Regions from separate parts of the Sinorhizobium mexicanum genome, predicted to be linked through region 2. Evidence: predicted binding sites of a transcription regulator. Region 2 holds the regulator's gene; the other holds the start of a gene.
What was found. Region 2 encodes LexA, which represses DNA repair genes until DNA is damaged. Its sites were predicted from a motif close to TGTTCNNNNTGTGTTCNG; they were not measured.
Positions count from the first base shown of each region.

Region 1: the regulator LexA is predicted to act here: its motif matches at 4,345-4,362, upstream of FKV68_RS06825 (DUF5680 domain-containing protein).

Region 1 is NZ_CP041238.1:1,452,177-1,459,856, reverse strand. Features, by position in the region: gene FKV68_RS06835 (L,D-transpeptidase family protein) at 1-402, shown strand, start outside; gene dnaE (DNA polymerase III subunit alpha) at 573-4,067, opposite strand; gene FKV68_RS06825 (DUF5680 domain-containing protein) at 4,597-5,064, shown strand; gene FKV68_RS06820 (ABC transporter ATP-binding protein) at 5,147-5,833, opposite strand; gene FKV68_RS06815 (lipoprotein-releasing ABC transporter permease subunit) at 5,852-7,162, opposite strand; gene proS (proline--tRNA ligase) at 7,181-7,680, opposite strand, start outside.
Region 2 is NZ_CP041238.1:2,022,658-2,030,337, forward strand. Features, by position in the region: gene FKV68_RS09590 (SMR family transporter) at 1-169, opposite strand, end outside; tRNA gene FKV68_RS09595 (tRNA-Asn) at 244-318, opposite strand; gene FKV68_RS09600 (hypothetical protein) at 458-751, shown strand; tRNA gene FKV68_RS09605 (tRNA-Cys) at 915-988, shown strand; gene lexA (transcriptional repressor LexA) at 1,343-2,062, opposite strand; gene FKV68_RS09615 (LysR family transcriptional regulator) at 2,241-3,182, opposite strand; gene FKV68_RS09620 (NAD(P)-dependent oxidoreductase) at 3,559-4,485, shown strand; gene FKV68_RS09625 (mandelate racemase/muconate lactonizing enzyme family protein) at 4,528-5,649, shown strand; gene FKV68_RS09630 (thiolase family protein) at 5,655-6,857, shown strand; gene FKV68_RS09635 (Zn-ribbon domain-containing OB-fold protein) at 6,854-7,315, shown strand; gene FKV68_RS09640 (acetate--CoA ligase family protein) at 7,323-7,680, shown strand, end outside.

The DNA.
Region 1 (7,680 bases), 570 kb from region 2:
AAGCCGTCGAACGGCATCCTCCTCGTGCGTCAACGGTTCCAGCCGCTCTTCTCCGCCGACGTCGACATCGAGCAGCCGGAAGCGGCACTGGGAACGCATTTCCTGCAGTTCCAGGATCATGACGGAGCAAGCGGCAGCGGCAAATGGTTTGGCGTTTCCCTGGAAAATCACTTGTCCGTGTCGATGAAAAAACGTCTCGGCATTTCCATCGACGCTGATGCTTCGGTGTCCAATGCGCTTCAAGCGACGCTGGACCGGCTATCTGTGCCCACTGGCGTGCGGGCACGGATAGCAGGTCTTCTCGTCGACGGATCGTCCTTGTCGATCTCCGATGCGGAGAGCGGACAGGAAACCGGCGAGGGAACGGATTTCATCACCGTCACACGCTCTTCTGCGCGCTGACGGCCCGGCTCGGGTTTTTTGAGACTACGCAACTCTGGACGGAAAACCAGGCTTTTCCCGAAATTGCCCTACAGCGCCGCGTGTCCTTCAGAACGCACAGAGGACGCTGTAAGTCTTTGAATTAGCGCATCGTACTTCCGAAAATCGATTCCGGCTTTCGGGCCGATGCGCTAGACAAGTTCGACGTCGACGACGCCGGGAGCCGAGCGCAGAGCCGCGGCGATCTCCGGCGAAATCCGGTATTTCTCGTTGAGCTCGACCTCGATTTCCCGCTGGCCGTTTTCCTTGATGACCACGAATGAAACGAGGCCGTCCCCCTTCGTGTTGAGATGGGAAGCGATGGAGCGTAGCGGACCGGCGTCGCGTACAAAAACCCGTAGCGCCTTCTGCATCTGAAGCGATTCCTCTTCGAGAGACCGCAGGGTCTGGATGCGAAGGCCGATTCCTTCCGGCCGCTCTTCAGCTGCTACCGTCATCACCAGCGATTTTCCGGGCTCCAGGAGATCGCGATACTGGTTCAACATCTCCGAGAAGAGAACAGCCTCGAACTGGCCCGACGCATCGGAAAAGGCGACGATCCCCATCTTGTTGCCGGTGCGCGTCTTGCGCTCCTGCTTCGAAGTCACCGTTCCCGCCAGACGGCCGGCGGTCGCCCCCTGCTTCACCGCCGCGGCGAAATCGGCAAATGTCTGCACCCGCATCTTGGCCAGCAGCTTGTTGTAGGTATCGAGCGGGTGGGCCGAAAGATAGAAGCCGAGCACCTGGAACTCCCGATGCAGCTTCTCGGAGGCGAGCCAAGGCGTGTAGGCCGGCAGCGCGATCCTCTCCGGTCCCGTGGCCGCACCGGCGCCGAACATATCGCCCTGGCCGCTCACCTTGTTCTCCTGCGCACGCTGGGCAAAGCCCAGAACCCGGTCGAGACCGCCTATGAGTTCGGCCCGGTCGTAGCCGAAGCAATCAAATGCGCCGGCGGCGATCAGGCTTTCGAAAACGCGCCTGTTCAGGAGCTTCGGGTCGATCCGCAGACAGAAATCCTCGAGACTCGCGAAGGGCCGCTCGCCGCGAACGGTAACGATATGCTCGACGGCCGAATCACCGACCCCTTTGATAGCGGCAAGCGAATAATAGATGCGGTTGTCGCCGGTCTCGAAATGGCGGAAGGAGGTCTGCACCGACGGCGCGATCACTTCGATACCGAGGCGCATGGCGTCCTGGCGGAAATCGTTGATCTTTTCCGTGTTGGACATATCGAGCGTCATCGACGCGGCGAGGAACTCGACCGGATAATGCGCCTTCATATAGGCCGTCTGGTAGGAGACGATGGCGTAGGCGGCCGCGTGCGACTTGTTGAAGCCGTAATTGGCGAACTTCGCAAGCAGGTCGAAGATCAGGTCGGCCTGGGGTTTCGACACCTCGTTCTTGACGGCGCCTTCGACGAAGCGGGCGCGCTGCTTGTCCATCTCCTCCTTGATCTTCTTACCCATGGCGCGGCGCAACAGATCGGCCTCGCCGAGCGAGTAGCCCGACAGCACCTGGGCGATCTGCATCACCTGCTCCTGGTAGACGATGACGCCCTGCGTCTCCTTCAGCAGATAATCGATCTTCGGGTGAATCGACTCGATCTCTTCCTCGCCGTGCTTGCGGGCGTTGTAGACCGGGATGTTTTCCATCGGGCCCGGGCGGTAGAGCGCAACAAGGGCGATGATGTCCTCGATGCAGTCCGGGCGCATGCCGATCAGCGCCTTGCGCATGCCCGCGCTTTCCACCTGGAACACGCCGACCGTCTCGCCGCGGGAAAGCATCTCGTAGGTCTTCACATCGTCGAGAGGAATGCTCGCAAGATCGATATGAATGCCGCGCTTGGCGACAAAGTCTACCGCGGTCTTCAGGACCGTCAGCGTTTTCAGGCCGAGGAAGTCGAATTTGACGAGGCCAGCCTGCTCCACCCATTTCATGTTGAACTGGGTGACCGGCATGTCCGACCGCGGATCGCGGTACATCGGCACCAGCTTCGAGAGCGGCCGATCGCCGATAACGATGCCGGCGGCGTGCGTCGAGGCATGACGGTAGAGGCCCTCGATCTTCTGGGCGATATCGAGAAGCCGAGCCACCACCGGCTCCTTCTCCGCCTCCTCCTGCAGCCGCGGCTCCTCTTCGATCGCTTTCGAAAGCGGCGTCGGATTGGCGGGGTTGTTCGGCACCAGCTTGCAGATCTTGTCGACCTGGCCGTACGGCATTTCGAGCACGCGGCCGACATCGCGCAGCGCCGCGCGCGCCTGCAGCGATCCGAAGGTGATGATCTGCGCCACCTGCTCGCGGCCGTATTTGGCCTGGACGTAGCGAATGACCTCTTCGCGCCGGTCCTGGCAGAAGTCGATATCGAAGTCCGGCATCGAGACGCGTTCGGGGTTGAGGAAGCGCTCGAACAGCAGCGAGAAGCGCATCGGATCGACGTCGGTGATCGTCAGCGCATAGGCAACGAGCGATCCCGCACCGGAGCCACGGCCGGGGCCGACGGGAATGTCATGCTGCTTGGCCCATTTGATGAAGTCGGAAACGATCAGGAAGTAGCCCGGGAATTTCATCCGTTCGATGACGCCGAGTTCGAACGCCAGCCGCTCGCGATAATCCTCTTCCTTGTAACCGGGCGCCATGCCGAGCTTCGCCAGGCGGTGCTCGAGCCCCTCCTCCGCCTGCCGGCGAAGCTCCGCAGCTTCCGCACGCTCTGCTTCCTCCGGATCCCCCGAAGCGCCGGTAAAACGCGGCAGGATCGGCCCGCGCGTCTTCAGCATGAAGGAGCAGCGCCGTGCGATCTCGATCGTGTTTCCCAGCGCTTCGGGAAGATCGGCGAAGAGCGCCGCCATCTCCTTGCGGCTCTTCAGATAGTGGTCCGGGGTCAGCCGGAAACGGCTGTCATCCGAAACCATCGCGTTGTGCGCAACCGCCATCAGAGCGTCGTGCGCGTCATAGTCCGCCGGCGCGGGAAAGAACGCCTCATTGGTCGCCACCAGCGGCACATCAAAGCGATAGGCGAGTTCGACCATGCGGCTCTCGTGCCGCCGGTCATAATTGCCGTGCCGCTGCAGTTCCAGATAAAGCCGGTCGCCGAAGAGCGCGATCAACGCCTTCAAACGGGTCTCGGCCAGAACCGGCGAGCCCGCCTTCAATGCGATGTCGATAGGGCCGCTCGCCGCCCCCGTCAGCGCGATCAGACCATCGGTCCCGCCCTCAGCCAGCCACGAGCGCGTTATTCGCGCCGCCTGGCTGCCCTCGCCGTCGAGATAGGCGCGGCTGACGAGGTCGACGAGCCTAACATAACCAGCATCGGTAGCGGCGATCAACACGAGCGACGGCAGCTTCGCAAGCTGATGATGATGACCGCGCCGTTCGGCTTCCGCCTCGTCTTCCATGTCGATCGACAACTGGCAGCCAATGATCGGCTGCAAGCCGTCATCCGCCGCCTTCTGTGAAAATTCGAGCGCGGCAAAGAGATTGTTGGTATCGGCAATACCGATGGCCGGCTGCTCATCCGCTACAGCCTTGCCGATGACTTTCTTCAGCGGCAGCGCGCCCTCGAGCAGCGAAAAGGCCGAATGCACACGCAAGTGTACGAACTGCGGGTCCGTCACAGTTGCGCCCTGCCCAAGGCTCACGTCATTCGCCATCGTTGCACTCCGATTCCCGTTCGGAGCAGAGGATATCCCGTTTCCGGTCCCTGATGTCCAGCGCAACGGCTGGGACCGCCTTCTTTTTCAACATTGCGTCCGAGGCAGCACAGATTCGACGCGGCCGCGCCCTGCGAAGCCGCCCCGGCGCAGAAGGATCACAATCCGAGCGCAATCACCGAAATGCTGGCGATGAACAGGCTCATGGAGGCGAAGGCGGCGAGATCACGAACGAAATCAGTCATAATATGGCTCCTTTCCGCTATTGTTTTTCTTTTGTTCTTTTTTTGTTCCATAGTCAAGCAAGGCCGCATAAAAGATCCCGCAATTCAACGCTCATGGTTAATGCGCCACGGCAGCCAGCATTGCGGACTGCGGGTGTGAACTGTGATCCGGCCGAATTGAACGCGCCGAGACCGCCTCCGTTGGGATCGACGCAAGCCAAGGCGTCAACAAGAGCCTGTTCCCTTTTTGTTCTTTACAGCCTGACGACGTTGCGCCATCCTCCGTGAGCAATGGGAGGACGCTCATGTTCAGCATCGAGGAACTCACCGCCTTTATCGTCGAGGCGAAATCGAAGACCTATATCGGCGACGGCGGGGCACTTCCCGCCAACAGACCCGGCTCGCGCGATGTTGGGCACCAGCGTGGCGCGTGGCGTTATCTCGACAGCTATTTCGGTGGAACGGATTTTGCCGGCCAGGAAGCGGTTTGGCACGATGGCAAACCGCGCTGGGCGATGAATTATTTCGGCCGCATCACCCGTCCGGACCTGATCGATGCGCGGCGGGCCGGCGCCGTCATCAAGGCGGCATTGCAGACGATGTACCACGAAAAGCGCCATTTCCTCGGCGGCATGGAATACCAGCACGCTTATGGCTGCAACATCGACAGCAGCCGCGGCGGGACCAAACACTTTTCCGGGCGCGAGGTCATTTTCGTCGACGGCGAAGAAGCCTATGAGCTCGATTACCGCGGCGGGCTCATCTTCCCTTGACGCTACTGCAGCGATCATCTTTTCAGATCCGCAAAGCGCGCCATAGCACTTCGATCCGCCGCGTAGCGGCGGCGCCTCGAGGCTACTTCAGTTCGACGACCTTTCCGTCCTCGATCGTTACACGGCGATCCATGAGGGATGCGAGTTCATGGTTGTGCGTCGCAATCAGTGCCGCAAGGCCCGACTGGCGCGCCAGCGCCTCCATCGCCTCGAACACATAGCCGGCGGTTTCGGGATCGAGATTGCCGGTCGGCTCATCAGCCAGGAGAACGAGCGGCGCATTGGCCACGGCACGGGCGATGGCGACACGCTGCTGCTCGCCGCCGGAGAGCTCGGACGGCCGATGGCTGCCACGGTGGCCGATGCGCATATAGTCGAGCAAGGCGGCCGCTCTCTCTGCTGCTTCTGCCTTCGGAAGGCCGGCAATCAGCTGCGGCATCATGATGTTCTCCAGCGCGGAGAATTCCGGCAAGAGATGATGGAACTGATAGACGAAACCGATCTCCTTGCGCCGGATCGCCGTGCGCCGGTCGTCGCTGAGCCCGTTGCAGGCCAAGCCGTTCACGACGACCTCGCCTGCGTCCGGGTGCTCGAGCAGTCCGGCGACATGCAGGAGCGTCGACTTGCCGGTCCCGGAGGGCGCCACGAGCGCGACGGTCTCGCCGCTTCGCAGCGTGAAATCTACCCCCTTGAGGATCGGCAGGTAGGTGTCGCCCTCGCCGTAATGCCGCTCGATGCCGGAGAGCTGCAGTGCCACACGCGCATTCATTTTGCGTTCTTGTCCTTGTTATTCGTACCGCAGGGCCTGCACCGGATCGAGGCGCGAGGCACGCCAGGCCGGGAAGATCGTGGCAAGGAAGGAAAGGGCAATCGCCATGATGACGACGGCGATCGTTTCGTCCGCATTCATATCGGCGGGAAGCTGGCTCAGGAAATAGAGCTCCGGATTGAAGAGCGTCGTCCCCGAGACCCACGAGAAGAACTGGCGAATCGATTCGATATTGAGGCAAACGACGACGCCGAGGAGCACGCCGGCTATCGTGCCGGCAACCCCGATGGCGGCCCCGGTCATGAAGAAGATGCGCATTACCGATCCGGACGTCGCGCCCATCGTTCGGAGGATCGCAATGTCGCTGCCCTTGTCCTTCACCAGCATGATGAGGCCGGAAATGATGTTCAAGGCCGCCACCAGCACGATCAGCGTCAGGATCATGAACATCACGTTGCGCTCGACCTCGAGTGCGGAGAAGAAGGTCTTGTTGCGATCGCGCCAGTCGGTGATGAAGATCTGCCGGCCGGCCGCATCTTCAATAGGCTTGCGCAGGGCATCTACGGCGTCCGGATGCTCGGCGAATATTTCGATCGATTGGACGAGGCCCTCAGCATTGAAGTAGAGCTGCGCCTCCTCGAGCGGCATGAAGATGATCGTTGCGTCATATTCCGACATGCCGATTTCGAAGATCGCCGAAACGGTATAGGCCTTGACACGCGGATTCATGCCCATGGGTGTCACATCGCCATTCGGCGAGGTCAGCGTGATCGTGCCGCCGACACGAATCCCCAGTTGTTCGGCCATGCGCGAACCGATTGCGACACCGCTGCCGGACGCAAAGCCGACCAGATCGCCGGACTGAATGTGCTCGGAGATGGATTTCAGCTTCGAGAGGTCGTCGGGACGGACCCCTCGAACGAGGGCCCCTGTCGAGGCGTCACCGTAGCCTTGTGCCAGAACCTGTCCCTCGACCATCGGGATCGCCATGGTCACACCCGGCACTGCCGAAAACTTGGTGGCCAGCTCGGCATAGTTGGTCAGCGGGCCATCGAGCGGTTGCACGATGATATGACCGTTCATGCCGAGGATGCGGGAAATGAGTTCGGTGCGGAATCCATTCATCACCGCCATGACGATGATCAGAGTCGCGACACCCAGCATGATGCCGATGAAGGAAAATCCAGCGATCACCGAGATGAAGGCTTCCTTCCGTCGCGAGCGCAGATAGCGCCAGGCCACCATGCGCTCGAACGCGGAAAAGGGACGGCTGGAAGGCACCCTGGACTGAGCGGCAGCCTGCACCTGGTCTTCCGTCGCCGCAGCCATCTTCGCTTCCTTCGTCCTTTATCTCGTCGCAGCCAGCTTGTTGATCGCGGCTTCGATCGTCATCGTCTCGCGCTCGCCGGTCTTGCGGTCCTTGACCTCGACTTCGCCGTTCGCAACCGAACGCGGGCCGACGATGATCTGAACCGGAACACCAATAAGGTCGGCGGTCGCAAACTTCGCGCCTGCGCGATCATCGGTATCGTCCAGAAGCACGTCGAATCCAGCCTTCCCGAGTCCCGAGTAGAGCGTGCCGCTGGCCGCATCGCAAGCGGCATCACCCGCTTTCATGTTGATGACGACGACATCGAACGGGGCGATCGACTTCGGCCAGATGATGCCGTTATCGTCGTGCGACGCCTCGATGATCGCGGGCACCAAACGGGTCGGGCCAATGCCGTAGGAGCCCATGTGCACGGTGTGCTCCTTGCCGTCGGGCCCGAGCACCTTCGCACCCATCGCTTCGGAATATTTTGTGCCGAAGTAGAAAATGTGGCCGACTTCGATGCCGCGTGCCGACA
Region 2 (7,680 bases):
CGGAGATCGTCTTCACGGCCTTGGCAAGGAACACGTATGAGAGCGCGATCGAGGCGTACATGATCGCATGCCCGACATAGGAGCCGGAGGCGGAAGCAGCCTTCATCGCGGTGAGACCGGCGACCTCTGTCGTGATTGCGAGAATCAGGAAAAGCCATGCAACACGCATGAGGAACCTTCAGAGACTATACCGACAAACGAAAAGAGCCATTCGGGCCTTCGCCGCGAATGGCTCTTTGAAACTGGCTCCCCGGGCCGGATTCGAACCGGCGACCTATCGATTAACAGTCGAGTGCTCTACCGCTGAGCTACCAGGGATCATCTGCGCCGCAGAAGTGAGGCTGCTAATACAAATGCTTTTTCGATTTGCCAAGCGGTTTTTCAAAAAAAATGACAACGTCGGTTGCGAGGCTGTGGAGAAGGCCCCAATTCTGGGGAGGAGTATGAAAGAGCAATAATGACGAACGACAGGAAAGAACGGCATTTCGGCATTGATCCGCAGACGCACGAACTCGTCCTCGGCAAATGGCGTATGAACTTGCCCGACTCGCCGGTGCTGCGGATTCTCTTTGGCACGCTCCTTGTCTTGGGCGGACTGCTGGGTTTTCTGCCGGTACTAGGCTTCTGGATGATTCCTCTGGGACTGCTCGTGCTTTCTCACGACATACCCGCAATCCGCCGCCGTCGCCGCAAGCTGGCGGTCTGGTGGGCGCGCTGGCGCGGCCAGCAAAATTCTTCCGACAAATCCTGAAAGGGCACATGCGGCAGCGGAGCGCCAGGGGCCGCATTGTCGGAACGCTGCGGAGAACGGGGATGACCTCGCGTCGTCCCACCCTTTTTCGGACCACTCCCCCTTGCACTCCTCATAGATTCGTTCTAAACGCCGGCCATCGCTTGATCGATCGGGCGTGTGAGGCCTCGTGGCGGAGTGGTGACGCAGAGGACTGCAAATCCTTGTACCCCGGTTCAATTCCGGGCGAGGCCTCCAAAGCTTTATTTCAAGAAAATCAATGACAAGTGCGTAGGCAGACGCTTTGTTGTTTGGCTGACGGCACAGTCGTTCGGCGCGCAAACGCGCTTCGCGGCGATCGGTGCTGTCATGAACGCGATCGGCGCCTAAGGCTGTAAAGGCCGTTCGCTTGGCCGCCCAAAGTTGCAGCGTGATTTTCTACTGCATGTCTTTGTCCTTGAGTCGACCTCGACTTAAGGACAAAGACATGCAGCAATTCAGTGCTACAGCGACCGTTGCGGTGCGATAAGACGCAGGGCTCTGTAGGCGCCCGCTGGCCTGCGCAAGTCGGATCGCGGTGCCCGACTTTTGCCGGGCAATAGCCCGGCTCAATTAGTGATAGCGGCGAATAAGGCCGACGAGCTTGCCTTGGATCTTGACGCGGTCCGGCCCGAATATACGCGTTTCATAGGCCGGGTTGGCCGCTTCGAGCGCAATGGACGCGCCTTTTCTGCGGAACCGCTTGAGGGTTGCCTCTTCGTCATCCACAAGTGCAACGATGATGTCGCCGGGATTGGCCGTGCTCGTATTCCGAATGATCACGGTATCGCCGTCGAAGATGCCCGCCTCGATCATCGAGTCGCCCTTGATCTCGAGCGCGTAGTGTTCGCCACTGCCGATCATCTCCATCGGGACGGAAATATCGTGTGTGTTGTTCTGGATCGCGGAAATCGGGACACCGGCTGCGATTCGCCCCATGACCGGCACTGAAACCGATGCAGTATCGCTCGGCGACGCCGATTTGGCTGTGGCGGCAGGCGCGGCAGGTGGCTTGCCCAGGCTGCCTTCGATCACACTTGGCGAGAAGCCACGCCGAGGCTGCGGGTTCGCCGTGTAGGCCTCGGGCAGCTTGATGACTTCTAGTGCGCGCGCCCGATTGGGAAGACGGCGAATGAACCCGCGCTCTTCAAGCGCGGTGATCAACCGATGGATGCCCGACTTGGAGGCGAGGTCCAGTGCGTCTTTCATCTCGTCGAAGGACGGCGGCACCCCGGATTCCTTCATTCGTTCGTGAATGAACAGAAGCAATTCCTGCTGCTTGCGGGTTAGCATGGCGCGTCACTCCAGAATCGCGAAACAAATCAAGAACAGACACTATCTGTTCCATATGTGTTCCGCAAGTGCCTAAAATTCCGTGAATATCTGGCTATCGCGAATTCCTGTGGAGACGCGTCGACCGTTCCGCCGACTGCCTCGCCGTCCGCAAAAGGGCAGGGTCGCGCTTCCGGTCTTATATTTTCGTCAGCTTGGTAAGGGCGTCGGGGTTTGTGCGCGCCGCCGCCGTGATCTCCTGGATCAGGGCCTGGCTCGCGACCGGAATCGAGACGTCCGATCGGAAGATCAGCCCCACCTTTTGCGGTGGCACGAGCTCGTGGATGTCGAGCTGAGCGGATATGTCGATCTCGACCAACGAACCGGTCTCGAGCTCGATGCGCACGGCGTCCTGGCGCACAAGGCCGATGAACTCGCTCTTCTGAAGAATGTTCTTGACGAACATCGGAGAGCCGCTGCGCAATACCGATTTATTGAATTCGGTACCGACAAGCTTGCGGAGCGCGCCTTCGAGATCGCGGTTGCCGGTCAGTACCACCCAAGGATACTGCGTCAGTTCGCTGAGCTCGATCTGGTGGCCCTCGAGCATGGGGTGACCGGCGCGTACGACGAGGATCATGGAATCGAGATAGAGTTCGCTCTGTTCGACATCGGGCGGAAGATCCTCTGGCTCGAAGAGGGTGGCGATCAGGAAATCGAGATCCCCGAGAAGCAAGGGACGGATCAGGTCGCTGCGGGTACCATTGGCGATGTTGATGGTGAGGCGCCGCTCGTCAGTCACAAGTCTGAGGATCGCGAATGCCAGCGTGCGGCTGTCGGGGCCAAGCGGAGCGCCGACGTTGATCTCGCCCGAGCCGAGCGTGCGGAGCGCTTTGATATCGCTCTCCATCTTGCGCATCTCGGCCGCAATGCGCCGGGCGTGATCGAACACCGCTTCGCCGAAAGAGGTGAGCGTGATGCCGCGAGGCCCGCGGTCGAGCAGAGGGACGCCGAAAGCATATTCAAGCATCTGGATGCTTTTCGAAAGCGCCGGCTGGGAAAGATTGAGGCGTTGCGCGGCCTTGTTCAGGCTGCCCAATTCAGCGACTGCAAGGAATCGGTTGACCGAACGCAGATCCATATTTCACCTCCCCGAGAAACTGGATTTGACGATAGTCAGTTCTAACTTTTGGTTTGAACGATATCAAATCATTCTTCTTGATTTTAGAACTTCCCAACCGCAGACTTCGATCATTCCCGGCGGCCACAATCGATTTCCGCAAGGGAAGACCGAAGCGAGAAATCCTTCAGGACGGGGTTGTACGAAGCCGTGAGGAGACGGTGTCGCACAATCGAAGCGACGGTCGAGGAGGAGTATTTCCGGACAGTCCGGATTCAATCATCGCCTGATCATGGTCGGCCTTCAGGGAACGCGCCGCGCGTCCCAAGGGTCTCGGCTGGCTTTTCTACAGCACCGCGTCAGACGCGCAAACGGCTGTAGTACTTTGAATTAGTGCATGTTTTTATCCTTAAATCGGATCCGATTTAAGGAAACATGCAGTAGGCACGGGGAGGATTGCATGTCAGTAAGAGTTGGATTCGTGGGTGTCGGCGCAATGGGATTGGCCATGGCATCGCACGTGCTGAAGGCGGGCTTCGCCGTGGCTGCCTACGACCTTGATGCGGACTGTCTCGCCAAGGCTTCGGCGGCGGATATCATGGCCGCGAAAGACCTCGCCGATCTCGCGACGATGGCCGACGTCTTCATCGTCGTCGTCGCGACCGATGACCAGTCGCGTGCCGTAACCAGGGAGTTGGCGCCCCTCGCCAAAAAGGGCTCGGTCATTGCGATCGCCGCGACCAACAATCCGGGCACGATGCGCGAACTCAGCGATTACTGTGACGGCTATGGTGTCCGGTTCATCGACGCGCCGGTTGTCTACGGTCTGGAGGGAGCGCGCGAGGGTACGCTTCTTTCGCTCTGCGGTGGACGCGAGGCCGATGTCGAAATGGCGCGTCCGGTGTTGATGAGCTACAGCCGCGACGTCCTGCATGTCGGCGATGTCGGCTCCGGACAACTCGCCAAAGCCTGCAACAATCTGCTGCACTGGATCCATTGTGTCGGCAATTACGAAGCGCTGCTCCTTGCCAAGCGCTACGGCGTCGATGCGCAGCGCATGCGCGAGATTCTGCTGAAGAGCCCCGGCTACAACAATACGCTGGAGCGTTGGGACGGAACTCGGTTCACCTGGCACGAGAAGGATATGGACGTCGTTCTCGACCTTGCGCAGGCGGGCGGGCTGGTGCTGCCGCTGAGCGGCCAGACCGACCAGCTCATCAAACTGTTGACGCCTACCGACGTGCGCGACCTGCTCTACGGTCCCGAGGCCCACTATCTCGGCCGCCGCGTCGTTGCGATCAATGGCGAGGCCGCGACCACCTGAGGATTCTGCTCTGCCGACGTTTCGCGCAACGGGAGCTGAATCATGGAAATTGTCGCATTCGATGTCGAGCCGGTGGTCCTGAAGAAGGACGATCCGGAATGGAAGTTCGCGCTTGGTGCCAATCCGAACACGGAAGGTGTGATCCTGCGCATCGCAACCGCAGAGGCGGAGGGGTTCGGCTATGCCTCGGCCACCGCCCATATGGGCTCGATTAAGTCCACGCTCGTTGCCGAACTCGGTCATTTTCGTCCGTTGGTGGTCGGCAGCCGCGCCGACGAGATCGGCGCCATCATGCAGAGGCTCGACCGCAGGCTCCGCGGGGCTCCACAGGCCAAGGCCGCTGTCGACTGCGCGCTCCACGACCTTCTCGCACGGACGTTGAATGTCCCGCTCGCGACGCTGCTTGGCGGCAAACTGCGCAGCGAGGTGTCGATCCTGCGCATTCTCGCCATCAAGTCACCGGATGAGATGGCTGCGCAGGCAAGGCGCCTGGTCGACCAAGGATATCGTTACCTCAAAATCAAGGTGCACGGCGAAGTCGATGAGGACGTCGCGCGGGTCGCGGCCATCCGTGCCGAGGTCGGCCCAGACGTGCATCTGACGATCGATGCCAACCAGTCCTATTCGCCGAAGGATGCAATAACCGCGATCCTTAAAATGGCGGACCATGGCATCGAGCTCGTCGAGCAGCCGGTGCCAGCCGAGGATCTCGAAGGCTTGTCACTTGTGACGAGGATGGTCCCGATCGCCGTCGAGGCCGACGAGGCGGCGGGCTCTCTCGCAGAGGTCTATGACCTGGCAAAGCATCGACGTGTCGATGCGATCAGCCTGAAGATCCCGAAGCTCGGTGGTATCCGAAACACGCTCACGGCGGCCGCGCTCTGCGAGCAGGCGGGCATAAGGTACCGGATGGGTGCCGCCGTCGGCAGCCGGCTGCTCTCCTCCTTCGCCATTCATCTCGCCTGCGCACTTCCGGGGGCGGAATACGCCTGCGAGCTCGGCGAGTTCGAGCGACTACTCGGCGACCCCTTTGGTGGCTTGTCGGTCGAAGATGGGGTGCTCCGCCTACCGTCCGGCCCCGGAACGGGAGTGCAAAAGATCGATGCCAGCACGCAGGGCCTAGCGACCGAGAATTACGAAGCGTTCACGATGACGAAAGGATGATCGAGGTGGGAAAGCATGCATCTTCTGGAAAATACGCGATCGTTGGTCTCGGCGTCGTCGCCGGGCCGCAGCCGGACCGATCGGAACGAATGATCGCGGCAGAGGCGGCGAGGCTTGCGATCGCCGATGCCGGCCTGACAAGGGCCGATATCGGTGGTGCGATCGATCTTCGACGTACGGGCGGCGGCGGCGACCGCGCCAGTTATTCGGACGCCTTCACGCGTGTTCTCGGCATCAAGAACAATTTCTACTTCACCTGTGGGCGAGGCGGGGCACTGGCCGGTCTCGGCATGGCCGCCGCCATGTCATACCTCGACCGGGGCATCGCGGACTATGTCGTGCTGATGGGAGCGGTCACAGACTGGTCGCAATCGCAGGAGACCCGCAAGAAGGGGTTTCGCGGCATGGCGCATGCTGAAAAGCGAGGCTACTGGGGAAAGCCGCTCGGGGACTCCCGCGCTGTCAGCCACCACAGCTGGATGGCGGCCCGCCACATGGCCGTCTACGGCACGACCAGCGCCCAGCTCGGCGCCATTTCCGTCGCCCAACGGGAGTGGGCCTGCATGAACCCGGAAGCCAAGATGTATGGCCGTCCGATCACCATCGAGGATCACCAGAGCTCTCCGCTGGTCGCTGAACCCTATCATCTGCTCGACATGAGCCAGGTATCCGATGGCGGGATCGCCTTCATCCTCACCACGGCGGACCGCGCCAAAGATTGCGCCAAGCAGCCAGTCTACGTGCTCGGCCAGGGATTTGGCGAAGTCTCCGCCGACTTGTGGTGGGAGAAGAAGAATTTCACCCACATGGCCGTCGAGCCAGCCAAGAAGCAGGCTTTCGGCCAGGCCGATATCACGCTCGACGATGTTGACTGCGCCCAGCTCTACGACTGCTTCACGGCAGAGGTTCTGTTCCAACTCGAGGACTACGGCTGGTGCAAGAAAGGGGAGGGCGGCGCCTTCGTCGCTGACGGCAACATGGCGCCCGGTGGCTCGATCCCGGTCAACACCGGCGGCGGCCTGCTCTCCTGCTACCACCTCGGCGATTTGACCGGGCTTGCCGAGTCCGTCCGGCAGCTTCGCGGCGAAGCCGGCGAACGCCAGATCGAGGATTGCGACATCGTTCTGACCACCGGCCATGGCGGCGAGCTTGTCTCTCCCGGCATGTGCTCGATCCACACCTGCACGCTGCTCGGGAGGCACGCATGAACGTCAATCCGCAATCCTACACGGTCGATCTCGACTGGAAGAAGCCCTATCCCAGCATCGACCATGACAATGAAGCCTTCTGGGACGGGCTGAAAGAGCACAAGCTGCTCGTCTGGAAATGCAATCAATGCGGCGCGGTCTACTGGCCGAAGGCCTATTGCCAGAACCACGAGAACGAACCCTTCGCCGCCAACTGCGAATGGACGGAGGCGTCCGGGCGCGGCAAGATCTTCGCCTTCAACATCCATCACTGGGCTTTCCATCCCGGCTTCAAGGAAGAGGTGCCGTACGTCTACGCGCTGATCGAGCTCGACGAAGGGCCGTTGATCAGCTCGCAGCTCGTCGGCGGCGACCTGCCGACCGACATCCACAAGATCGGGCAGATTGTGGAGATCGTCTACGAGGACCATCCCGCCCAGGGCTTCACGCTCCCCAAGTTCCGTGTCGTGAGGGAATGAGGAACACATGACTGGCCAGATACATTCCCTTCTTGCCAGGAGCCTGCTTGCGCCTCGTTCCGTTGCCTTTGTCGGGGTATCCGCCAAGGGCGGCGCCGGCAACAAGATGCTGAATTCGGCGCTGCGCTCCGGGTTCGAAGGCAAGATCTGGCCGGTCAATGCCAACGCCTCGGAGATCGCCGGCGTGCCCTGCGTCCCCAGCCTCAACGCCTTGCCTGCCGTGCCGGATTGCATCGTGATATCGGTTCCGGCCGAAGGCGTGCTCGCCCTTGTCAAGGAGGCCGCATCGATTGGCGTTCGCGCCGCTCTCGTCGTGTCCGAGGGTTTTGCCGATGCCGGAACGCCCGAGGGCAGGGAGCGACAGG